Regions from separate parts of the Streptomyces marispadix genome, predicted to be linked through region 1. Evidence: riboswitches for the same ligand, from Rfam matches in the RefSeq annotation. Region 1 holds a riboswitch; each other region holds the start of a gene.
The links. Region 1 has a riboswitch for cobalamin ahead of MMA15_RS19350 (ribonucleoside-diphosphate reductase subunit alpha). Riboswitches for the same ligand answer to the same signal wherever they lie in the genome.
Positions count from the first base shown of each region.

Region 2: another riboswitch for cobalamin. It lies ahead of MMA15_RS06450 (SCO2321 family membrane protein); the one in region 1 lies ahead of MMA15_RS19350 (ribonucleoside-diphosphate reductase subunit alpha).
Region 3: another riboswitch for cobalamin. It lies ahead of metE (5-methyltetrahydropteroyltriglutamate--homocysteine S-methyltransferase); the one in region 1 lies ahead of MMA15_RS19350 (ribonucleoside-diphosphate reductase subunit alpha).

Region 1 is NZ_JAKWJU010000002.1:4,594,676-4,602,456, forward strand. Features, by position in the region: gene MMA15_RS19345 (ribonucleotide-diphosphate reductase subunit beta) at 1-343, opposite strand, end outside; gene MMA15_RS19350 (ribonucleoside-diphosphate reductase subunit alpha) at 334-2,772, opposite strand; cobalamin riboswitch at 2,904-3,077, opposite strand; gene MMA15_RS19355 (GNAT family N-acetyltransferase) at 3,198-3,698, opposite strand; gene mctP (monocarboxylate uptake permease MctP) at 3,799-5,418, opposite strand; gene MMA15_RS19365 (DUF3311 domain-containing protein) at 5,415-5,789, opposite strand; gene MMA15_RS19370 (GntR family transcriptional regulator) at 6,069-6,863, opposite strand; gene MMA15_RS19375 (extracellular solute-binding protein) at 7,194-7,781, shown strand, end outside.
Region 2 is NZ_JAKWJU010000002.1:1,496,092-1,503,872, reverse strand. Features, by position in the region: gene MMA15_RS06465 (ABC transporter ATP-binding protein) at 1-1,348, opposite strand, end outside; gene MMA15_RS06460 (CbiQ family ECF transporter T component) at 1,345-2,580, opposite strand; gene MMA15_RS06455 (SCO2322 family protein) at 2,656-3,369, opposite strand; gene MMA15_RS06450 (SCO2321 family membrane protein) at 3,366-4,715, opposite strand; cobalamin riboswitch at 4,873-5,015, opposite strand; partial or broken gene MMA15_RS06445 (GntR family transcriptional regulator) at 5,319-6,026, opposite strand; gene MMA15_RS06440 (LamB/YcsF family protein) at 6,133-6,885, shown strand; gene MMA15_RS06435 (5-oxoprolinase subunit B family protein) at 7,047-7,688, shown strand.
Region 3 is NZ_JAKWJU010000002.1:1,271,810-1,279,590, reverse strand. Features, by position in the region: gene MMA15_RS05540 (DUF1360 domain-containing protein) at 1-112, opposite strand, end outside; gene MMA15_RS05535 (cytochrome P450) at 432-1,823, opposite strand; cobalamin riboswitch at 2,065-2,291, shown strand; gene metE (5-methyltetrahydropteroyltriglutamate--homocysteine S-methyltransferase) at 2,528-4,900, shown strand; gene MMA15_RS05525 (CbtA family protein) at 5,091-5,864, opposite strand; gene MMA15_RS05520 (CbtB domain-containing protein) at 5,879-6,112, opposite strand; gene MMA15_RS05515 (histidine phosphatase family protein) at 6,404-7,072, shown strand; gene MMA15_RS05510 (VOC family protein) at 7,161-7,613, opposite strand.

The DNA of each region.
Region 1 (7,781 bases):
CCTCCTCGAAGAGCTGCCTGGAGAGATACAGGCGCGCCTCCGGGGAGTTGATGTGCTTGTAGAGGGAGAGCACGAGATTGTTCGCCACGATCGAGTCACCCGTGGCGAAGAAGGCCACGAGGCGGCTGATCATGTGCTGTTCGCCGGGCGTGAGCTTGGCGAGGTCGGCGATGTCGGAGTGGAGGTCGACCTCCTCGACGGTCCAGGTGTTCTTGATGGCGTCGCGGTAGCGGTCGTAGAAGCCGGGATAGCGCATCGGCCGCAGGGTCAGCTCGAAGCCGGGGTCGAGCAGATTCCCCGCGCGGCCGCCGTCGGTGTTCTTGGCGCTGGTCGTCACTGGCATGCCTCGCAGGACTCGGGGTTCTCCAGGGAGCAGGTGGCGGCGTCGGCGCCATGCGGGGGCGGCACGGACGCGTGCGGGGGCTCGGCGTCCGCCGAAGCAGCGGCAGCCCCCGCCGTCGCCGTTGCCGCCGCTGCGCCCGCGGCCCGTGCGATGCGCGTCGCCGGCCGCGAACGCAGGTAGTACGTCGTCTTGATGCCGCTCTTCCATGCGTAGGCGTACATCGAGCTGAGCTTGCCGATCGTCGGCGCCGCCATGAACAGGTTCAGCGACTGGCTCTGGTCGAGATACGGGGTACGGGCCGCGGCCATGTCGATCAGCGAGCGCTGAGGCAACTCCCATGCCGTACGGAAGAGTTCACGCACCTCCGCGGGGACCCGGCGGAGGTCCTGCACCGATCCGTCCGCCTCCCGCAGCTCCTCGCGAGTGCGTTCGTCCCACAGCCCGAGCCGCTTCAGCTCCGCTACGAGATAGGTGTTCACCTGGAGGAACTCGCCGCTGAGCGTCTCCCGCTTGAAGAGGTTCGAGACCTGCGGCTCGATGCACTCGCAGACGCCCGCGATGGCCGCGATCGTCGCCGTCGGCGCGACCGCCAGCAGCAGCGAATTGCGCATCCCCGTACGGCTGATGCGCTCCCGAAGGGCCGACCAGCGCTCCGGCCAGGCCGGTCGCGCCCGCGGATAGTGGTCGGGGTGCAGCACGCCGCGTGCGGTACGGGTCTCCTCCCAGGCAGGCAGCGGCCCGTGCCGCTCGGCGAGGTCCGCGCTGGCCCCGTACGCCGCGAGCATGATCCGTTCGGAGATACGGGTGGAGAGCCGCCGTGCCTCCTCCGAGTCGAAGGGCAGCCTCAGCCGGAAGAAGACGTCCTGGAGGCCCATCACCCCCAGACCGACCGGGCGCCAGCGGGAGTTGGAGCGCTCTGCCTGCTCTGTGGGATAGAAGTTGATGTCGACGACACGGTCCAGGAACGTCACCGCCGTACGCACCGTGGCGTCCAGGCGCTCCCAGTCCATAGCGCCCGACTCGCCGAGATGCGCCGCGAGATTGACCGAACCCAGATTGCAGACGGCGGTCTCGCCGTCGTCGGTGACCTCCAGGATCTCCGTGCACAGATTCGAGGAGTGCACGGTGCGGCCCGGCTTCGCCGTCTGATTCGCCGTGCGGTTGGCGGTGTCCTTGAAGGTCATCCAGCCGTTGCCCGTCTGGGCGAGGGTGCGCATCATGCGCGCGTACAGGCGGCGGGCGGGCACCCGGCGCACCGCACGGCCGTCCGCCTCCGCCCTGCGGTAGGCGTCGTCGAACTCCCCGCCCCAGAGGTCCGCCAGCTCCGGCACGTCGACGGGCGAGAAGAGCGACCAGTCGGCGTCCGCCTCCACGCGGCGCATGAACTCGTCCGGAATCCAGTGCGCGAGATTGAGGTTGTGGGTGCGCCGGGCCTCCTCGCCGGTGTTGTCGCGCAGTTCCAGGAACTCCTCCACGTCCGCGTGCCAGGTCTCCAGATAGACGCAGGCGGCGCCCTTGCGACGGCCGCCCTGGTTCACGGCGGCCACCGAGGAGTCCAGAGTGCGAAGGAACGGCACGATGCCGCCCGAGTGCCCGTTCGTGCCCCGGATCAGCGAACCGCGGGCACGGATACGGGAGTAGGACAGGCCGATGCCGCCCGCGTGCTTCGACAGCCGCGCCACCTGCTTGTAGCGGTCGTAGATCGAGTCCAGCTCGTCCTTCGGCGAGTCCAGCAGATAGCAGGACGACATCTGGGCGTGCCGCGTACCGGAGTTGAAGAGCGTGGGGGAGGAGGGGAGATAGGCCAGCGAACTCGTCAGCCCGTACAACTCCGCGACCTCGTCCGCCGCCTGTGCGGAGTCGCCGTCGGCGAGCCCGCAGGCGACGCGCAGCAGGAAGTGCTGCGGCGTCTCGATCACCCGGCGCGTCGTGGGATGGCGCAGCAGATACCGCGAATGCACCGTCCGCAGCCCGAAGTAGCCGAAGCGGTCGTCCGCTCCCGATTCGACCGCCTCCTCCACGAGGGCGTCGAGGCGGGCCGCGTGGGTCCGTACGAACGCGGCCGTACGGTCCGCGATCAGGCCCTCGCGGTGCCCCGTGGCGATGGAGGACGAGAAGGACGACGCGCCCTGGCCGCGGGCCTCTTCGCGGATGGCGAGCGTGAGCAGCCGGGCCGCCAGCCGCGAGTAGGCGGGCTCCTCGCCGATCAGCCCGGCGGCCTCCTCCGCGGCGAGCGACCTCGACTCGGCCTCGTCTGCGTCCTGTCGGCGTCCGCGCAGCACAGCTCCGGCGACCCGCCGGGGATCGGTGCCGGGAAGATCGGCGGCCAGCTCGGTCAGGGTGTGCAGCAGCGCGCCGTCCTCGGCGGGCTGCCCGGATACGTGAGGCGGCGCGGCGGAGCCGGGTGGCGATGCGGGTGCGATGGTCACGGGATGTGCTCTCCCTCGCTCGGGTCAGGTCACCGGTCACCGGGGGAGCGCACAGGCGGGCGCGCGGGCATGCCGCATCGCTCAGCGGCATGCCTTGCGGCGTCCACCGGCCCAACCCTCGGGACCCGGACGTCTGTCGACACGGCCGGCAGGCACTCGGACTCGCGACGAGGCGGCGGTGCCGCCCGTCATGGCGGGGCCATGGAGGGCAGCGAAGCACCACATCGCACACCGTTGCGGGACAGTTCCGGATTCACACCGGATTCCCCTGCGCGGCAGCGAGCACGAGCATACATCTAGTAGTGGAGAGCGCCAGTCGCCCCCACATATTGTGTCGACCGGTTCTGCTCTTTGGACTGGTTCGCAACTCGGTCCGCGGGCCGCCTGGTTGGCGACCGCGCGCTTCACCCGCGGTCGGCCCCGGCTCACAGTTCGAGCGCGTACGCCCGCAGCGCCATGCTCGGAAGCGGTTCCCAGTCCCTCTCCGGTATGCGTACGAAGCCCAGCCGCGCGTACAGCCTGTGCGCCGACGTCATCCGCTCGTGGCTGCACAGCAGCAGCCGTCTCAGGCCCCGTTCACGCGCCCGCTCGACGCATGCCCGCACCAGGGCCTCGCCCGCCCCGCGACCGCGCCCCTCGGCCCGTACCGCGAGCATCCTGAACTCGCCCTCGCCCGGGCCCGCGATGTCCGCGTACTCCCCGCCGTCGCCGACGAAGGCCACCGCGCCGAGCACTCGCTCCGACGCGGCCTCCGCGGCGACCAGCACCTCCGTGTGCAGTGCACGGCGCCGGGCCGCCCGCAGTGTGTCCAGATACGGGTCGTCCTCGCCGAAGTCCAGCAGCCCGTCCCGTAGATACGCCTCCGCGGTCAGCTCGCCGACCTCGTCCAGCTCCTCGTCGCGAGCCGGTCTGATCGTGATGTCCATGGAACGAGCATGCCTCGCCCCACTGACAATCGGGTGTCAGTGGGGCGAGGCATGCGATCGTGCGCAGTCCGGACTGTGCGGAGGGAGGGCTCCCGCTCTCTCAGTGCGCGCCGGTCGGCGCGGGCAACTCCTCCTGTACGCCCGGGTCTCCGACGTCCGCCGTGTAGTCCGAGGGACGCGTCTCGTCGACTCCGTCCGGTGCCTTCACGGCCCTCAGTACGAAGGTGAGCACCACCGTGACCACCGCGTTGAGCACGAACGCGGTCAGGCCGATGTACCCGATCTCCCCGATGCCGGGGATCACGTCGTTGCTGCCGCCGAAGTGCTTCTGCACCGGCGAGGAGACGCCGTACGCCGTGACCGTTCCGTAGACCATGCCGACGGCCCAGCCGGCCAGCAGCGCCCACCGGTGGAACCAGCGGGTGAAGAGCCCGCCCACGAGCGACGGGAACGTCTGGAGGATCCAGATGCCGCCCAGGAGCTGGAAGTTGATCGCGACCGTCTTGTCCATCCCGAGGACGAAGATCAGGGCGCCGACCTTCACCAGCAGCGACGTGATCTTGGAGACCTTGGTCTCCTGCTCGGGGGTCGCATCGGGGCGGAGGAAGTCCTTGTAGATGTTCCTGGTGAAGAGGTTCGCGGCCGCGATCGACATGATGGCCGCCGGTACGAGCGCGCCGATGCCGATGGCGGCGAAGGCGACGCCCGCGAACCAGCTCGGGAACATGTTCTCGAAGAGCTGCGGGATCGCGAGCTGCCCGTTCTTCACCTTGATGCCCGCCGCGATGGCCATGAAGCCCAGCAGTGCGAGCATGCCCAGCATCAGCGAGTACAGCGGCAGGATCGTGGTGTTCCGACGGATCACGTTGCGGCTGCCGCTGGAGAGCGTCGCCGTGATCGAGTGCGGATACATGAAGAGCGCCAGCGCGGAGCCGAAGGCGAGCGTCGCGTACGCCCACTGGTTGGGCGAGCTGGTGACGACCTCGCCCTTCGGCTTGCCCGTGGCCGGGTTGGTCTGCGACAGGGCGTCGCCGGCCTTGGCGAACACGTCGTCGAAACCGCCCAGTTTGAACGGGATGTAGATGATCGCCACCGCGATGACGATGTAGATCAGCGTGTCCTTGACGAAGGCGATCAGCGCCGGCGCCCGCAGCCCGGAGGAGTAGGTGTACGCCGCCAGCACCGCGAAGGCGATCAGCAGCGGCAGGTCCTTGATGAACCAGTGCGTCGACTCGCCGCCGCCGATGCCCATGACGTCCAGCACCGACTGGATGCCGACGAGTTGCAGCGCGATGTACGGCATCGTCGCGAGGATGCCCGTCACGGCGACCGCCAGCGCCAGCGACTTGGAGCCGAACCGGCCGCGCACGAAGTCCGACGTCGTCACGTACCCGTGCCGGTGCGAGACCGACCACAGCCGCGGCAGGAACGTGAAGATCAGCGGGTAGACGAGGATCGTGTACGGGACGGCGAAGAAGCCCGCGGCGCCCGCCGCGTAGATCGCCGCCGGAACCGCCACGAAGGTGTACGCCGTGTACAGGTCGCCGCCGAGCAGGAACCAGGTGACCCAGGTGCCGAAGCTCCGTCCGCCCAGGCCCCATTCGTCGAGGCTGTCGGCGTTCTCGGCCTTGCGCCAGCGTGCCGCGAGAAAGCCCATCGCCGTGACGAGCACGAAGAAGAAGACGAAGACGGCCAGCGCCACTCCGTTGACCCCGCTCATCGGGCACCGTCCTCTCCGCCGTCGGCGTCGCTTCCGTCTGCCGCGTCCGCCGCTTCGGTTCCGTCGGCCGCGCTTGCCGCGCCGGCCCCTCCGGTTCCGGCCGCGGCTCGCCGCCTCGCCTCGTCACGCTGGACGAGCTTGTACGCGACCACCGTCATCACGGCCGAGACCAGCACCCACAGCATCTGGTACCAGTAGAAGAACGGCAGCCCGCCGAGCGTGGGTTCGGTACGCGAGTACGAGCTGACCCACATCAGCGCGACGAACGGCAGGAAGAGGCACACTCCGACGGCCACCCGCAGCGGCGTGACCACGGGCGAGTGCGACGGCGACTGCGTCGCGGTCTCAGGTGTTTCGGGTGGCGCTGGCATGCCTCAACTCCGTCCGTCGGGTAACTCCTGTCGAGACGCGCAGGAAATCTAAACGAGCGCTTCGCACTCCGTCACTACCTGCACGGATAACGGAACGGCACCTTTTGTGCGGGAGGCGGCGGCGGTTGCCGCGGACGGCGCTAAAGCAGGCGCCGAGGCAAGCGATTTCGTAGCGTTCCGTGCCGTGAAGAGCGGTACGCACGGAATGCGAACCGAGCCGCGTTCGAGCCGTAAAGAGCGGTGCGAGGTCTATGTGCCCTACGGGGGCTATGACACCCGTCAGCCGTTGTGTCCGTGATGCGGGCGCTGGAGATTGGCGACGAACTTGTAGCGGTCCCCCCGGTAGACCGAGCGCACCCACTCCACCGGCTCCCCGTCGGTGTCGAGCGAGTGCCGCGAGAGCATCAGCATCGGCAGGCCCACGTCCGTGCCGAGCAGCCCGGCCTCCCGGGGAGTGGCGAGCGAGGTCTCGATGGTCTCCTCGGCCTCCGCGAGGTGGACGCCGTACACCTCCGCGAGTGCCGTGTAGAGCGAGGTGTACTTCACGAGGCTGCGCCGCAGCGCCGGGAAACGCCGCTGTGAGAGATGGGTCGTCTCGATCGCCATCGGCTCCCCGCTGGCGAGACGCAGCCGCTCGATGCGCAGCACGCGCCCGCCCGCGGGTATGTCGAGGGCGTCGGCGAGGCGGTCGTCGGCGGTGACATAGCCGATGTCGAGCAACTGCGACGTCGGTTCCAGGCCCTGTGCGCGCATGTCCTCGGTGTACGAGGTGAGTTGGAGGGCCTGGGAGACCTTCGGCTTGGCGACGAAGGTGCCCTTGCCCTGAATGCGCTCCAGCCGTCCCTCGACGACGAGTTCCTGCAGGGCCTGGCGCACGGTCGTGCGCGAGGTGTCGAACTCGGTGGCCAGAGTGCGCTCCGGCGGGACGGGAGTGCCGGGCGGCATCGTCTCCGTCATCTCCAGCAAGTGCCGCTTGAGCCGGTAGTACTTGGGCACGCGCGTGGTCCGCGCGCCGTTGCCGTTTCCGGACTCCGGTTCCGCCGCGGCTGTGACCGCGCCCCCGTCCGTGCTCATGGCTTGCCTTCCCGCTCGAGTCGTGCTGCCGTCACCGGCTTCCTCCGTGCGCAGGCGATGCGTGGCGCCTTGTGCGCGGCTTCGGTCACGGCACCGGATGCGGCGGCGTCTTGGGAGGTGCTGCGCTCTCCGGCCGCCGTTCCGGCTGTACTTCGCGGCTCACATCGTGGCACGGGGTCGGGCTCTCGGGACTCCCGCGCCCAGATGTCGTTCCGATAACGGAACCCCCGGCTTGGTTTCTGCACCGTTGACACCCTTATAGGTCTAGGCCAAGCTGCGAACTGGTCTAAACCATTAGACCAGTTCAAGCAGTCCGTTGGGGAGGATGCCGTGAGACGAGGACTCGTCGCCGCGACCGTGATCGCGGCTCTGACGGCGGGTGTTGCCGCCTGCGGGCCGGGCGGTGAGGGCAAGTCCGGTGCCGACGGCTTCAAGGGGCAGACGCTGACGCTCTGGGCCATGGACGGCTCGACGCCCGAGAAGTGGCAGAAGGACGTGAAGGCGGCCTTCGAGAAGAAGACCGGCGCCAAGCTGAAGCTCGAAGTGCAGCAGTGGAACGGCATCCAGCAGAAGTTGACCACCGCGCTCTCCGAACCCGAGCCGCCGGACGTCGTGGAGGTCGGGAACACCCAGACACCCGCGTACGCGAAGACCGGCGGCCTCGCCGATCTGAGCGATCTGAGGAAGACGATCGGCAAGGACTGGACGGAGTCCGTCAACAAGTCGGCCGTCTACGGCGGCAAGCAGTACGCGGCCCCCTGGTACACGGTCAACCGCACCGTCATCTACAACAAGCGGATCTGGGCGGAGGCGGGCGTCGACAAGACCCCGAAGACCCGCGCCGAGTTCTTCGACGCCCTCGACGCCATCAAGCGGAAGACCGACGCCGAACCGCTCTATCTCCCCGGCCAGAACTGG
Region 2 (7,781 bases), 3.1 Mb from region 1:
CGCGTGAGGGCACGAGGCGTTCGGGGCCGCCGATCGTCACCGATCCCGCGTCCGGAGCGTGAACGCCCATGAGGGTGTTGAGGAGGGTGGATTTGCCTGCGCCGTTGCGGCCCATGAGGGCCACGGTCTCTCCCGGGGCGAGCGTGAGGTCCACCCCTCGGAGGGCGGCGACGCGGCCGTGGTGGAGGGCGACCCCGGAGATCTCCGCCGTGGGGGACCCGGCCCCTTCGCGGCCCGTGGACCGCTGTGGGCCGTCCGGCGCCGCAAGCTCCTTGTCCCTGGCAGGAGTTGAGAGGTGTGCGTCCCTGTCGGGCATCGCGGTACGTGTGCCGCGGTCGCGTACGAGTGCCCGCAGCCGCGCCAAAGGCCCTGCGGCGTCGGCCACTTGAGGGCCGTGGGCGGCCGGACCGCGGGACGGGAGCGCACCGTCGCCCGTGCCCCCGGCTCCGGCACCGGCGTCGATATCGGTCCCGGACCCAGAGCCCGCGTGCGCGTCCTCGTCCGCCGCCGCGAGCCTGTCGCGCAGCGGTCCCGCCTTGCGGCGGGCGTCCCGTATGGACAGCGGCAGCGGCGACCATCGCGCCAGCAGGCCCAGTTCGACCACGGGCGGCCGCACCGGGGAGAGTGCCATCAGCTCGGCGGGATCGCCCAGTCGGGCCGGCGCGCCGGGCTCACTCAGCAGCAGCACCCGGTCCGCGTAGTGCACGACACGTTCGAGCCGGTGCTCGGCCATCAGCACGGTCGTACCGAGGTCGTGCACGAGCCGTTGCAGCACGGCCAGCACCTCCTCGGCGGCGGCCGGGTCCAGTGCCGACGTCGGCTCGTCCAGTACCAGCACCCTCGGATGGGGCGTCAGCACGGAGCCGATCGCCACGCGCTGGCGCTGGCCCCCGGAGAGAGTCGCGATGGGCCTGTCGCGCAGTCCTTCGAGGCCGAGCAGATCGAGGGTCTCCTCGACGCGGCGCCTCATGGTGGCCGGTGCCAGGCCCAACGACTCCATGCCGTAGGCGAGTTCGTCCTCCACGGTGTCGGTGACGAAGTGCGCGAGCGGGTCCTGGCCGACCGTCCCCACGACGTCGGCGAGTTCGCGTGGCTTGTGCGTACGGGTGTCGCGTCCCGCGACGGTGACGCGGCCGTGCAGCGTACCGCCGGTGAAGTGCGGGACCAGGCCGCAGACGGTGCCCAGCAGAGTGGACTTGCCGACGCCGGACGGTCCTACGAGCAGGCACAGTTCGCCCTCGGGGATCTCCAGATCCACCTCGTGCAGGGCGGGTTCGGGCATGACGACGCCCGTACCGGCGGCGGCCGTGGCGTCGTAGGTGACCGACACCTGCTCGAAGCGGATCACTGTGCGGACTCCTTGTCGAAGTGCGGGGGTGTGGCCCCGGCCTTGCGGGCGGTCGCTGTCGTGGGCGAAGTCCCGGTGGCGACCGCCGAGTTCGCCGCCGAGCCAACCGCGCTGACCTCGCCCCCGGCGGTGGTCTCGGGGACCGCCGGGACGGGGGCGACGAACGCGGGCAGCAGGCCCAGCAGCAGCCCCGCCGCCGGCCACAGCGGCAACTCCGGCGCCGTCAGCGGCACTGCCGGCGGGTGCAGCGCCTCCGGGTACGCGCCGCCCGCCGCGATCGTCACCGCACCCGCCGCCGCACCCGACAGCGCCGTCAACCACGCACGCGGGCCCCAGACTTCGGGCCGATAGCGGGTACGGATGCTGCGCCGGCCGCCGAGCCTCAGCCCGCACAGTGCCAGCACGACACCGGTGAGCAGCAGCGGCAGACCATAGGCCGCGCCCCGTGCCGACAGCAGCGCATACGAACCGGCGCACACGCCCAGCAGCCCGCCGAGCGTGAGCAGCGTCGTCGTACGGCGCACGCCGCGCGGCACCTCGGCGCTGCGCCCGTAGCCCCGTGCGTCCATCGCGGCGGCCAGCGCGACCGAACGCTCCAACGCGCCCTCCAGCACCGGCAGTCCGACCTGGAGTACGGCCCGCAGCCCCTTGTCGGCGCGGCCCCGCAGACGCCGTGCGGCACGCAGCCTCCTTACGTCCGCCACCAGATTCGGAGCGAACGTCATCGCCACCACGACGGCCACGCCTGCCTCGTAGAGCGCGCCGGGAAGGGACTTCAGCAGACGGGCGGGATTGGCGAGGGAGTTGGCGGAGCCGACGCAGAGCAGCAGCGCCGCGAGTTTCAGGCCGTCGTAGAGGGCGAAGACCAGTCCCTCGGCGGTGACCCGGCCGCCCACGCGTACGCCCTTCGCCCAGTCGGGCAGGGGCAGTTCGGGCAGCGTCACCAGCACATGACTGCCGGGAACGGGGGAGCCGAGGAGGAAGGCGAAGCACAGGCGGATGGCGAGCACCACGAGGCCCAGCTTCAGGAACACGCCGTACGAGCGTGCCCACGGCGCATGGGTACGGCGTGCGGCCACCACATAACCCGCGACGGCGCAAAGCAGCGTCAGCAGCAGGGGGTTGGTGGTGCGGGACGCGGCGGTCGCCAGCCCCAGCGCCCACAGCCACCAGGCGCCCGGGTGCAGGTCGAGGCCGCGACGGGCCTCGGGTGCACGCAGCCACTCGTTCATCGACTCACCGTGCTCCGCCGTCCGTTGCGCTGCTCCGTGCCGGTCCCCGCCGTCCCCGGCCGCGATCCCCGCCGGTCACGGTCGCCTTCGGGAACGGCGGACGGCGGCGAAGGCCAGGGCGGCCACGGCGGCGACGCCCGCCGCGACCCCGGCCACCGGGCCCGAACCGCCGCCGGAACTCCCGCCGGAATCGGCGTCGTCGCCGTCACTCGCGCCCTCGCCCGCGTCTTTTCCCTTCTCCTGCACCTGCTCGCCGCACCCGCGTCTGGGGTAGCCGTCGATGGCGCACAGCAGCGCCGCGGAGTCATAGCGCAGCGGCTCGGCGACGGACGCCAGCGCATCGGCCGCCGTCGCGTCCTCGGCGACCGTCGCGCATTCCGTACGCGGCCGGGGAGGACGCTCGCCGGGCGGTGCGTGAGCGGAGGTGCCGAAGTCGATGCGCAGCGCGATCCGTTTGCGGCCGGGCTTGGCGTCCGTACCGTCGCAGACGTGGTCGAACGCCGTGCTGCCGCGAGGCTTCGCCGCGTCCTTCGAGTCCTCGCTGAGCGCGAAGCGGAACCCCAGGACGTCGCCGTCGCCGGGACGCAGCGCGGACGGTCCCTGAGTGGCGTACGACCACTCGCCGGACTCGCCGCGCTGCTCCCAGAACGACCAGTAGCGGTAGCCGCCGGAGGCCGACTCCCGTGCGGGTCCCGCGAGTTGGACGGCGTTCGCGGGCGCCTCCACGGCGAGGGGCAGCAGCGTCAGCCCGATCACGGCAGCGGCGCGCCCTGCCGTATGCGCGCTCATCGCTCCCGCTTTCTGCGTGCGCTGATCAGGAAGCCGACGCCCGCGCCCGCGGCGAGCCCGGCGCCCAGCAGCGACCAGCGGAGCACGCCGCTGCCGTCGTCCTCCTTTGTCATGCCGCCGGTCGCCTGCTCACCGTCCGGCATGCGGGCGGGCTTCGGACCGGTGGCGACCAGCCTGTCGAGCAGCTTCGTGCCCTTCAGCGTCGCCGCGTCGCCGCCCGTGGCGTGTACGGCGAGCATCACGCCCGCGATGGCGGCAGGGTCGCTTTGTGCCTTGTCCCATGAACCGAGCCTCGCCGCCAGCCAGTCGAGGGACTTCCGCGCTTCGGCGCGATGGCCCGCCGCGGCCAGCGCGATGACGGCGTCGGCCGTGTTGGCGTAGTCGGGGGCGCCCTTGGCGCCGGGCGTGGCGGCGAGCAGGTGGCCGCCGTGGCCGTCGAGCACGGACGCGAGATAGGCCGCGCCCGCCTGGGCGGCCTCGCCGCCGTCGCCCCGTTCGGAAGCCTCTTCCCCGTCGGCTCCCTTGTCGCAACTCAGCGGCTTCAGCGGCCGGTCGGGTCCCGCCTCGGCCCGCAGCCCCGAACCCGCCCCCGCCAGGACGGCCGCGGCGGTGGCGTCGTCGTTGGCGGCCAGCTCGCCGTCCTTGCCCGGCTGATAGGCGAACGCCCCGCGCGAGGATTTCTTCGCGTCACAGCCGAGCTGTAGCGAAGTGAGCGCGTCATAGGGCGACTTGCCGTCCCTGGCCGCCTTCTCCGGCTTCTTTCCGGCGGCGGCGTACGCACCCACCACGACCGACACCGAGTTGGCGTCGCTGGGGCCGCCCGGGTTGTAGCCCCAGCCGCCGTCCTTGTTCTGCACCGCATCGAGCCAGGCGAGCGCCTTGCGTACGGCCTTCTCCTGCCCGCCGGTGGCGGCGAGCGCCTGCACGGCGGCGCCCGTGGCGTTGGTGTCGCCGGGGGTCTTCTTCGCATCGCACGGCTTGCCCGTATCGGCGCGATACGCCGTGAACGAGCCGTCGTCGCACTGCTGTCGGGCCAGCCAGTCCACGGCCTTACGGGCAGGTTCCGCTCCGGCGGCGTCGAGAGCGAGCAGGGCCAGCGACTGTCTCCACACCCCGTCGTACTTGGGGTCGCCCTTTCCGTACAGCGCGCCGGGCGGCTCCTTCGCGGGCTTCGCGTGGTCGTACACCGGGTGCCCGTGCGCCGCCGCGCCGGATATGTGCCTCGCAGACGTGTACGCAGGAGGGGCCGTGTACGTCGGCGGGGCAGCGGCGGAGGCGGTGGGCGCGGTGAGGGCGCAGAGCGCGGTGGCCGACGCCACGGCTTCGATGCTCCGGCGCAGGAACATATGAGTGCCTTTCGGTGAGCGGTCCGCAGCACCGCACGGCCGCCCCGCCCGGCTCGCGTCCCGCTCGCGCGGCACACGTCCCTCGGCGGCACACCCGGCTCGGCTCCGTAGACCTCGACGGTGGGAGCCGCCTTCCGCCGTGCGGCGTCGGACGGCTCCGCGAGCCTTGCCTCCGACCGGGTGCTCCGGCTCACGAGCCGTACACGGGGCGGCAGTTCACCCCGTACGGGTGTCGTTCACGGTTGCGGGTCAGCGCCGGACTTCCACCGGCTTCCCTCGATCGAAGGCGATGTACGCCCTTCACCTTAGCTGGCGTCCTTCGAGCCCCTCGGGGAACGGGCGCTCGAAGGCCGGGCGCCGGAGCCCTCGTTGATCACGGGCCGTCCGACACCGGCCTCGTGAACGGCCGTCGGAGTCACGGCGCATACGGCACAGCTCGGCACGGCACGACACGGCTGGCATGACACGGAGCACGGAGTGACGTCGCTCCGGGGCCCGGCAATCGTTCAACGATCGCCTCCACCCGCGTCGTTCGACTCGTCCGTCGCGTCGGGCTCGCCCCGCTCGAACGCGTGTCAGCCGCATGGCGGCAGTTCGCTCGCCGCGCTCCGGGTACGCCTCGATCACCTGGCGTCGTGAGTCCTCCAGATAGAAGCCGAGCATCCGCTCCGCCGCCTCCGCGTCGCCGTCCTCCAGCATCGTGAGGATCTCGCGGTTGCGGGCGAGATACGGCTCGTAGAAGCGGCGCGGATCGTCCATCACATGGAAGGCCAGCCGGAGTTCGGCGAGCACGCCGCGCATCAGGTCGTCCGTGCGCTCGCTTCCCGCGAGGCCCGCGAGTGCCTGGTGGAAGTGGATGTTGGCGGTGCCGCACTCGGTCCACTCGCCGCGCTCGGCGGCACGCTCGCCCGCCGCCACTGCGTCCGCGACCGGCTCCACCGGGAACGGCGGCTCGTCGAGCCCGCGCAGGGCGGCACATTCGACGAGGACCCTCACGCGGTAGATGTCCGCGATGTCCGCTGCCGTGAGGACCCTTACGAACGCGCCCTTGTTGAGGCGGTGCACCAGCAGCCGCTCGTGGGTCAGCAGCCGGAACGCCTCGCGGAGCGTGTTGCGGGAGACGCCCAGGGCGTTGCCGATGCGCTCCTCCGACAGGCGGACGCCGGGCAGGAAGAAGCCCTGTGCGATACGTTCGCGCAAGATGCCGGCGACTCGCTCGGCCGTGCTGGTGCGGCCCAACAGGGCGCGGTCTGCGGCGAGTTCGGACAGTTCCAGGCCGGGGTCGGCGCCGGTGGCGGTGTCGGCGGTCATGGTGATCTTTCCTCGGGCGGGTGGTGCGCCCCAGTGAAGCCGACAATGCCGCACAGGACAACAACCCCCTTGCCGTATTGTTCAACAATCCCCTAGGTTGGTCGCGATGATCGACCTCAACGCGGACCTGGGCGAGGGCTTCGGCCGTTGGCGGCTCACCGACGACGAAGCCCTGCTGACCTCCGTCACCAGTGCGAACGTCGCCTGCGGCTTCCACGCGGGCGATCCCGTCACCATGCGCCGCGTCTGCGAGCGTGCGGCGGCCGAGGGCGTGCGGATCGGGGCCCAGGTCTCCTACCGGGACCTGGCCGGATTCGGGCGCCGCAGCATGGACGTGCCCGCAGCGGAGCTGGCCGCCGAGGTCGCCTATCAGATCGGCGCCCTGGAGATCTTCGCCCGCGCCGCCGGTGCGGGCGTCGCATATGTGAAGCCGCACGGCGCGCTCTACAACCGCTGTGTCCGCGATTCCGTACAGGCCGCCGCGGTCGTGGAGGGCGTACGAACTGCCGGTGCGCCCCTGCCGGTTCTCGGGCTGCCCGGGTCCGAACTGCACGCCGCGGCCACCGCCGCCGGACTGCCCGTGATCGACGAGGCGTTCGCGGACCGCGGCTACCGGCCCGACGGCACGCTCGTGCCCCGCAGCGAGCCGGGCGCCGTGCTCACCGACCCCGGCCAGGTCCTCGCCCGCTCCGTCGCCATCGCCGCGGGCAAGGACATCACCGCCGTCGACGGCACGCCGCTGCGGCTGGCCGCCCGCTCGCTGTGCGTACACGGAGACACCCCCGACGCGGCCTCGCTGGCCCGGCGGATACGTGACGAACTGGCCGGCGCCGGAATCACGGTGCGGGCCTTCGTATGAGCGGCGAGGCGCCCGTGGGACGCGAAGCGGCGGGCCGTGGCGCGGCGGGAGCCGGGGCCGTGGAGGTGCCGGAGCCGCGCCAGGCGTATGCACCGGGGCGCGGGACGGGCTCCGGCGCCCAATCCCGTGCGCACGGCTGCGGCCCCGAGCAGCCTTCTTCGGTGCCGGAGAGCCCCGTCGTCCTCCCCGTGGGGCGGCACGCGCTGCTGATCGAACTGCCCGGTGCCGAGGCGGCCGAGGCGTTCCACGCAGAGGTGCTCCGTCGCCGCGCCGCCGGGACGCTGCCCGGGGTCACCGAGATCGTGCCGGGGGCCCGCACGGTATTGCTGGACGGGCTGTCCGAGCCGCGGCGGCTGGCGGCGGAGGTGACGGGCTGGGAGATACCGCCCCCGCAGCGCGGCAGCGAGGCGGCCGTTGAGATCCCCGTCCGCTACGACGGGCCGGACCTCGCGGATGTGGCGGGTATGTGGGGGGTCACACCCGAGGAGGTCGGAAGGGTGCACGCCGCGACGCCCTTCCGTGTGGCGTTCTGCGGCTTCGCCCCGGGCTTCGGCTATCTCACGGGACTCCCCGAGCGGTACCACGTGCCACGCCGCTCCGATCCCCGTACGAGGGTCCCGGCGGGATCGGTGGCGCTCGCCGGTCCGTACACCGGGGTCTATCCGCGATCGTCGCCCGGCGGCTGGCAGTTGATCGGCACCGCCGTGGACACGGTGCTGTGGGACGCCGGGCGGGAGCCTGCCGCGCTGTTCTCGCCGGGCACACGCGTCCGGTTCGTACCCCAGGACGGCGGTAGGGAATGAACGCCGCTCCGCACGGCTCGGCCCGGGACGACGAGCGAGACGACCACCAGGACGACGACCGGGCCGACCACCGGGACGACGATCGGGCCGACC
Region 3 (7,781 bases), 3.3 Mb from region 1:
CGAAACGATCGGCCGTCCAGGACCGGAATCCGGCGGCCAGGGTGTCCTTGGTTATGAAGCGGGTGATACGGCAAGTGGCGCCCAGTGCAAGGAGGAACACCGCGATGTTCATGAAAGTCAATCGTAAGGCGACGCGGCGTCCGGGAACAGCGGCTGGTGGCAGAACAATTCGCCGAGAGAGGTGGAGAAGGCGATGCGGGCTCACATGAAACGCACATGCGCAAAGCAGTGCTCTGCTGCGACAACTCCGGTCGTCATCGTTCAATTCAGTTCGTGACCGTCCTGCTGCCGCCTACCGCTGAACGTGCTCCGCTGCGTCGGCACCCTCTGTGCGGCCCGCGTGCCGATCCTCTGCGCCGTTGCCGCGGGCCGCGCCCGGAGCCTTCGGACACCGGCGCGGCCTGTGGCAACTTCCCCGCCCGTACGGGCGCTCAGCCGGCCGAGCCGGAAACCCCCTTCGCGACTTCGAACTCCAGTGAGCGGATGCGGTTGTCGAAGCTGGACGGGACGAGGTCCGGCAGCCCGGCCGCCCGCATGCCGACGGAGTCGGTGAGCAGCAGCCGGAAGAGCGCCTTGAGTTCCTGGCGTGCGAGGTGCGCGCCGAGGCAGTAGTGCGGTCCTCCGCCGCCGTAGCCGAGGTGGGGGTTGGGATCGCGGGTGATGTCGAAGGCGTCCGGGTCGGTGAAGACGGCCTCGTCGCGGTTGGCGGAGGCGTAGTAGAGCGCGACGGTCTCGCCCTCGCGCAGCGTACGGCCGCCCATGACGTGGTCCGAGCGGAGCGTACGGCGGAACTGGATGATCGGCGTCGAGTACCGCACGATCTCCTCGACGGCGGTGTCGGCGTACTTTTCGAAGTCGCTCTCCCACAGCTCCCGTTGATCGGGGTGCTCGGCGAGCAGCGCGAGGCCGTGGGAGATCGCGTTACGGGTGGTCTCCACGCCCGCGACCATCAACAGCGTGAAGAACGCCCCCAGTTGACGGTTGCCGAGGCACTGCCCGTCGATGTCGGCGGTGACGAGCGCCGAGATCAGGTCGTCGGTGGGGCGGCGGCGCCGCTCGCGGGCGAGCATTGCGATCATGACGTGCATACGGGCCAGCGCACGGAGCCCCTTGCCGGGGACGCGGAACTTCGCGCCCGCGCCGCGCCGTACGCCGATGTTCTCGGATGCGTCGTTGAGCTGGGCGAGGATGCGCGGCCGGTGGCGGCGTGGGATGCCCATCATGTTGCACACGACCTCGCACGGCACGAGGGAGGCCACGGCGGTCACGAAGTCACGCGACGGCTGCCGTACCGCGTCCGCGACCACGTCGGCCACGACCTTCTCGATGTCCTGCTCGGCGCCCGCCAGCAACCGGGGGCTGAACGCCCGGGAGATGATCTTCCGCAGCCGGGCGTGATCACGGCCGTCGAGGTTGACCATGGAATCGCCGAAGAGGGCCTTGACCCATGGCGCGGGATGCGGCGTGGTCACTCCGGGCGCACTTCCGAACACCGCCGGGTTACGGCTGGCCTCCAGCACGTGTGCGTGTCTGACGAGGGCGTAGAAGCCCGGCTGCCGGTGCCTGCGCACGACGTGCGGCGGCTGCGCGAAATAGGCGGGCGCCTCCTGTTCGCGCAGCGCCGCGAAGATCCGGTGGCGCCGGTCGTGGGGGAGTTGCCAGAAGCCGGGGTCGGCGAGGTTCGCTTCGGGCTCGGACGCGGACGCCGTTCCGGGTGCTGTCTCCGGTGCCGCCTCCGGCCCTGCTGCGTCCGTCCCCCCGGAACTCCCCTCGGCCGCCGCTGCTGACGCGGACGTGGGCTCCGACGCGGTGCGGGATGCCATGGTCATCATCTCCAGTCGCTTGTGGCACTGTTCGACCCCGGACCGCGCAAGGGCCTGCGCGGCGGGGCGAGTCTCCGGCAGCAGCTTGGGACCGGCGGCCCGCGACACCCCGTGCGCCACACCGCCACGACCCGGACGGCCCTCCTGATGCGGCGCCGCCCGCACGCCACGGGCCCGTAAACCGGGGCAGCGCATGAAGTACGCCTCACCGCCGCCCGTTGTACGCCCCGCTCGCCCGCTCGTAGGCTGGAAGAGCAGTCGGTTCGCCCTGTCCGCCAGGCAGGGCGTCGCAAGAGGGAATCCGGTGAGAGTCCGGAACTGCCCCGCAGCGGTGAGTGGGAACGAACGCCGTCATACGCACTGGGCCCCCGATGGGCACGGGAAGCGACGGCCAGTAGGAGCCCGTCCGTGGATCACGGACGCGGCAGGCCCACGAGTCCGAAGACCTGCCACTGCCCGCCGGGTACTTCCCCGCGGCTCCTCCCCGGTCGCTGGCACCGGAAGGCGCCTCAAGGGAGAGCCCAGGGCCGCGAGGCCCGAGGGAGACGTCCCCGGCGGACCGGATTCGGTGGCCTCGAGGGCGGGCCGGCGGTACAGGCGAGCGGCACGCGGCGCGCGTGGTCGCCGCCGCGGCGCCTTTCCTCCTCGTCAGTACCTCGCTCCGTACCCCACGGTCACCGGCGAGACTCGCGAAGGAGAGTTGAGTGACAGCGAAGACCGCAGCCGCGGCGTCGAACGCTTCGAAGACCCCACGGCCCACGGCTCCCACCGTCCACGGCTACCCACGCCAAGGACCGGGACGTGAGCTGAAGAAGGCCGTCGAGGGCTACTGGAAGGGCCGCGTCACCGCCGGTGCCCTGCGGGAGACCGCGGCACGCCTGCGCCGGGAGAACTGGCGGCAGCTCAGGGAGACCGGGGTGCACGAGGTGCCCACCGGGGACTTCTCCCTCTACGACCATGTGCTCGACACCACCGTCATGGTGGGCGCTGTGCCCGAGCGGCACCGTGCCGCCGTCGAACAGGACCCGCTCGACGGCTACTTCGCCATGGCACGCGGTACACAGGACGTCGCACCGCTGGAGATGACCAAGTGGTTCGACACCAACTACCACTACCTCGTACCGGAGTTGGGCCCCGGCACCCGCTTCGCCGCCGACTCGGCGAAGCAGACCGGCGAGCTGTCCGAGGCGATCGCACAGGGCCACGAGGCACGGCCCGTGCTCGTCGGGCCCGTCACCTATCTGCTGCTGGCCAAGCCCGCGCCCGGCGTGCCCGAGGACTTCGAACCGCTGACTCTGCTGGAGCGTCTGCTGCCCGTCTACGCCGAGGTGCTCGCCGACCTCCGTGCGGCGGGCGCCGGATGGGTGCAGCTCGACGAGCCCGCGCTGGCCCAGGACCGCACCCCGGACGAGCTGTCCGCGGCGGCTCGCGCCTACCGGGAGCTGGGCGAACTCACCGACAGGCCGAGGCTGTTGGCGGCCTCATACTTCGACCGGCTCGGCGACGCGCTGCCCGTACTGGCGAAGGCGCCCATCGAGGGCCTGGCGCTGGACTTCACGGGCAGGGCCGCCGCCAACCTGGAGGACCTGGCGCGTGCGGGCGGCCTGCCCGGCAAGCGGCTGGTCGCCGGTGTCGTGGACGGCCGCAACATCTGGATCAACGATCTGAAGAAGTCCCTCGCCACGCTGGCTTCGCTGCTCGGCTTCGCCGGCCGCGTCGACGTCGCCCCGTCCTGCTCGCTGCTGCACGTGCCGCTGAACGCCGCGGTCGAGCGCGACATCGACCCGCAGATCGCACGCTGGCTGGCCTTCGCACGGCAGAAGACGGAGGAGACCGTCGCCCTGGCGAAGGGAATGAGCGAAGGCACCGACGTCATCGCGGGCCTGCTGCACGCCAACTCGGCGGCACTGGCGTCCCGTTCGTCGGCTGCGCTCACCCGCGACCCGGCGGTGCGCGCCCGCAGCGAGGCAGTCACCGGCGACGACTCCCGCCGCGCCCAGCCCTATCCGGAGCGTGCCGCCGCGCAGCGTGCCCGGCTGGGCCTGCCGCCGCTGCCCACGACCACCATCGGCTCCTTCCCGCAGACCGGTGAACTACGGTCAGCACGCGCGGACTTGAGGGCGGGACGCCTCGATGCCGACGGCTACGGCAAGCGGATCGCCGCCGAGATCCGCGACGTGGTGGCCTTCCAGGATCAGGCCGGGCTGGACGTGCTCGTGCACGGCGAGCCCGAACGCAACGACATGGTGCAGTACTTCGCCGAGCGGCTCAGCGGATACATCGCGACCCGGCACGGCTGGGTGCAGTCCTACGGCACCCGCTATGTACGGCCGCCGATCCTCGCGGGCGACGTCTCACGTCCCGCACCGATGACGGTGGAGTGGACGCGTTACGCGCAGTCGCTGACGGACCGCCCCGTCAAGGGCATGCTCACCGGCCCGGTCACCATGCTCGCGTGGTCGTTCGTACGGGACGACCAGCCGCGTGCCGAGACCGCGCGCCAGGTGGCCCTCGCACTGCGCGACGAGGTCGCCGACCTGGAGGACGCGGGCACCGCCGTGATCCAGGTCGACGAGCCCGCGCTGCGGGAGACGCTGCCGCTGCGCGCCGAGGGCAGGACGGAGTACCTGGCGTGGGCGACGGAGGCGTTCCGGCTGGCCACGGGCGTGGTGCGTGCGGACACCCAGATCCATACGCACATGTGCTACGCGGAGTTCGGCGACATCGTCTCCGCCATCGCGGACCTCGACGCCGATGTGATCAGCCTGGAGGCCGCACGCTCCCACATGCAGGTCGCGGACGAACTGGCCGCCGCCGGCTATCCGAACGAGGTCGGCCCCGGCGTGTACGACATCCACTCGCCGCGGGTGCCGGACGTCCACGAGATCGAGTCTCTGCTGCGCAAGGCCCTCGGTGCCGTCCCCTCGGAGCGGCTGTGGGTCAACCCGGACTGCGGTCTGAAGACCCGCGGCTGGCCCGAGGTCCGGGAGGCGCTGGAGCACATGACGAGGGCCGCGCGGACGGTGAGGCGAGAGCTTCGGGAGGGCGTACGCACGGAGACCCAGGACCGGGGCTGAGCGGCTGAGGGCCTGAGGGGCTGACGGTCTGGGCCTTCCCGGTCCCGGCCCCGAAGACGCCGCTGCCGGGCACCTGTCGCGGTGCCCGGCAGCGGCGGCGTACATGGCGGGGCCGTGCGGTGGTGCTCCGTAGCGGACGCGCCTGCGCGGCTCACGCCGCCATACGGCCCGAACGCCCGTCCGGTCCCGTTCAGTTCGCGGCAGTGGCCGCCGGCGGCGGCGCAGTCCCCCTCTCACCGTCGGCCAACGGGCCGGCCCCCAGGGCGCGTTCGGCCAGATGACCGAACGCGAGCCCGAAGGCCGACCACAGCACGAGCTGCACGGCGAGCGCCGAGACCCGGAACCGCCACAGCAGCAACGCCGGGAAGTGCTCCGGCAGTTCGCTCAGCGACGGAAGGAACGCATAGGCCAGCCCGACGGCGAAGGCGAAGCCGAGCACGGCCGTCACCGTCGCGTACCAGTTGCCCAGGCGCGGAGCCAGGCGCTTGCCGAGGATGGTCGCCGCGACCGCGAGCAGCACGCTCAGCAGCACCATCAGGAAGTACAGAGCCGTGCGCTTGTCGAGGCTCGCCGGGTCGCCCACCGAGGGCGGGTTCGCCGGGTACTTCAGGAACGGCACCAGATACACGCACACGAACGCGGCCCCCGACAGCAGCAACGCCGTGGCACGCGGCCCGAACCGGCCCACGCGCCCCAGCGCGAAGCTGAACGCCAGCGACGCGATGCCGCCCAGGGCCACGCCGTAGACCAGCACGGCCGTGGCGAGGCCCGCCGTGGACTGCATGCCGCGGCTGACGATCTCCTCGCCGTGCTCGTGGGAGTGCGCGTGCGCCTCCTCGTAGGCGATGGCGGCGTCCACATGCGGCTCACCCAGCAACGAGGCCGTCACCAGGGCGAACAGCCCGGCCACCAGACCGGCGAGCATGCCGCGCACGAGGAGGGTCCTCACTGTGGCGGAGTTCATCGTGCCCTCCCCGCTCAGTGGCAGGGGAAGCCGAGGAGGTGGCGTCCGTCGTGGACCCACTCGTGCACGCCGGTACCGGAGATGAGGGACGTGGCACCCTGCTCCGCCCCTACGAAGTACAGCGCCACGAGCATCAGCAGGCCGAAGAAGAAAGCCCACGGGAGAATCGCCTTGACCGGCAGCGTCGAGGGAACAGCGGCGCCGGAGGCGGGAGTTGCGGAACTGGGCGGAGCGATGGACTGTGCCATGGCAGGACCTCCTGTCGGGAACTCGCGTCCCTGTAGTTGGAGCTCGTGACGGCACAGCGGGTCTGGCTCGCCCCCGCCCGTACGCTGCACACGGCAGCAGACCGGAAGGGGCATACAGTGGCGCGACCGCGCCGGAATTCCACCGGCTTCCGCCCTGCCGTCGTCGATCGATACCAGCGGAAGGTACCCCGACAGCACCTGCCCGGCCAAGGCCGCCCATCCCGGACATCGCGACGACGCCCGATCAACTCCCCTACGGAGAGCGCCCGTTCAAGGGGCGAGGAGAGACCGATGACCACGCGAGTGACTTTGATCTCGCCCGCACGCAGCGAGTCGTCCGACGCCTTCCGCTTCGACGACGGCCGTCCGCTGAGCGCGGCGGGACTGCGGGACGCGCGTCAGGCACGGTCGGCGGCCGTCGCCCTGCTGCGGGCGGCGGGGACGCACGTCGCCTCGCCGTCGCCGCGCTGTGTGCGCACTGCCGAGGAACTGGGCTTCCCCGGCGCCGCCTTCCGCACGGACGAGCGGCTGTCCGGCTGCGGGATGGGCCGCTGGCGTGGCAGGACCCTGGACGAGGTGAGCGCGTCGGAGCCGGAGGGCGTGGCGCTGTGGCTGTCTGACCCCGAACGCGCCCCGCACGGCGGTGAGTCGGTGGCGCGGCTGTGCGCCAGGACGGGGGAGTGGCTGGCGGAGCTGGCGCATACGCCCGGCCGCGTGCTGGCGGTCGTAGAGCCCGATGTCGTACGTGCTGCCGTGGTGTGCGCGCTGGCGGCGCCGGCGGGCGTGCTGTGGCGGGTGGACGTACCGCCGCTGACGGTCACGGAACTCAGCGGACGGTCGGGCCGCTGGAACCTCCGTGCGGGCACGGATCTCGCGGGGCGCGGCGCGGGCGATGCGGTGGACCCCGAAGCCGCCGCGAGCGAGGAGGACCAGGAAGCCGAGGAGATCTGGGAGACCTAGGCGATTCGGCGGCCCGGGGCTTCAGACGGTCCACGGACGCCGCCGCCCCAGGGGCCCGGGGGACCGGGCCCCTGGGGGGCTCGCCGTGCTAGCGCGTCCCGGCCGGCGGGTCCGCGAAGACGCCCTCCAGCATCCCGGTCGCCTGCCCCACCTCGATGAGGTAGCCGTCGGGATCCCTTACGTAGCAGCGGAGTTCGGCCTTGCGGTCGATGGGCGGGGTGAGGAACTCCGCGCCCCTGGCGCTCCATTCGCGGTAGCACTCCTGGATGTCGGCCACGCGGATGTTGAGGAAGCAGTCGGCGGTGCCGGGCTCCTCCGGCGGACGCAGTGTCACATCGGGCTTGTCGGGGGTGGGGCCGCCGCCCGGGTTCATGATGATCCAGCCGTTGCCGAGCCGGACGATGCACGGGTTCTCCTCCAGCACCACCGTGCCGCCGAGGACGCCGGAGTAGAACGCGCGTGAGCGCGCCACGTCCCGCACCGTGAGGAAGTGGGTGAGCAGGACGCCCGTCTCGGGCGCGGGCAGGTCTTCGCGTCTCATGTTCCGTGTGTCTCCCTGGATCGGCGGGCAGTACGTCACATCCGGTCCGGGCTCACATCCGGGCCGGTCCCTTGCGCCCGGATGTCCGCTCGGCCCTGAATTCCGGCCGGCCCTGAATTCCGGCCGGGGCTCGCCCGGCGCCGGTGTCCCCGCAGTTATGGACGCGGC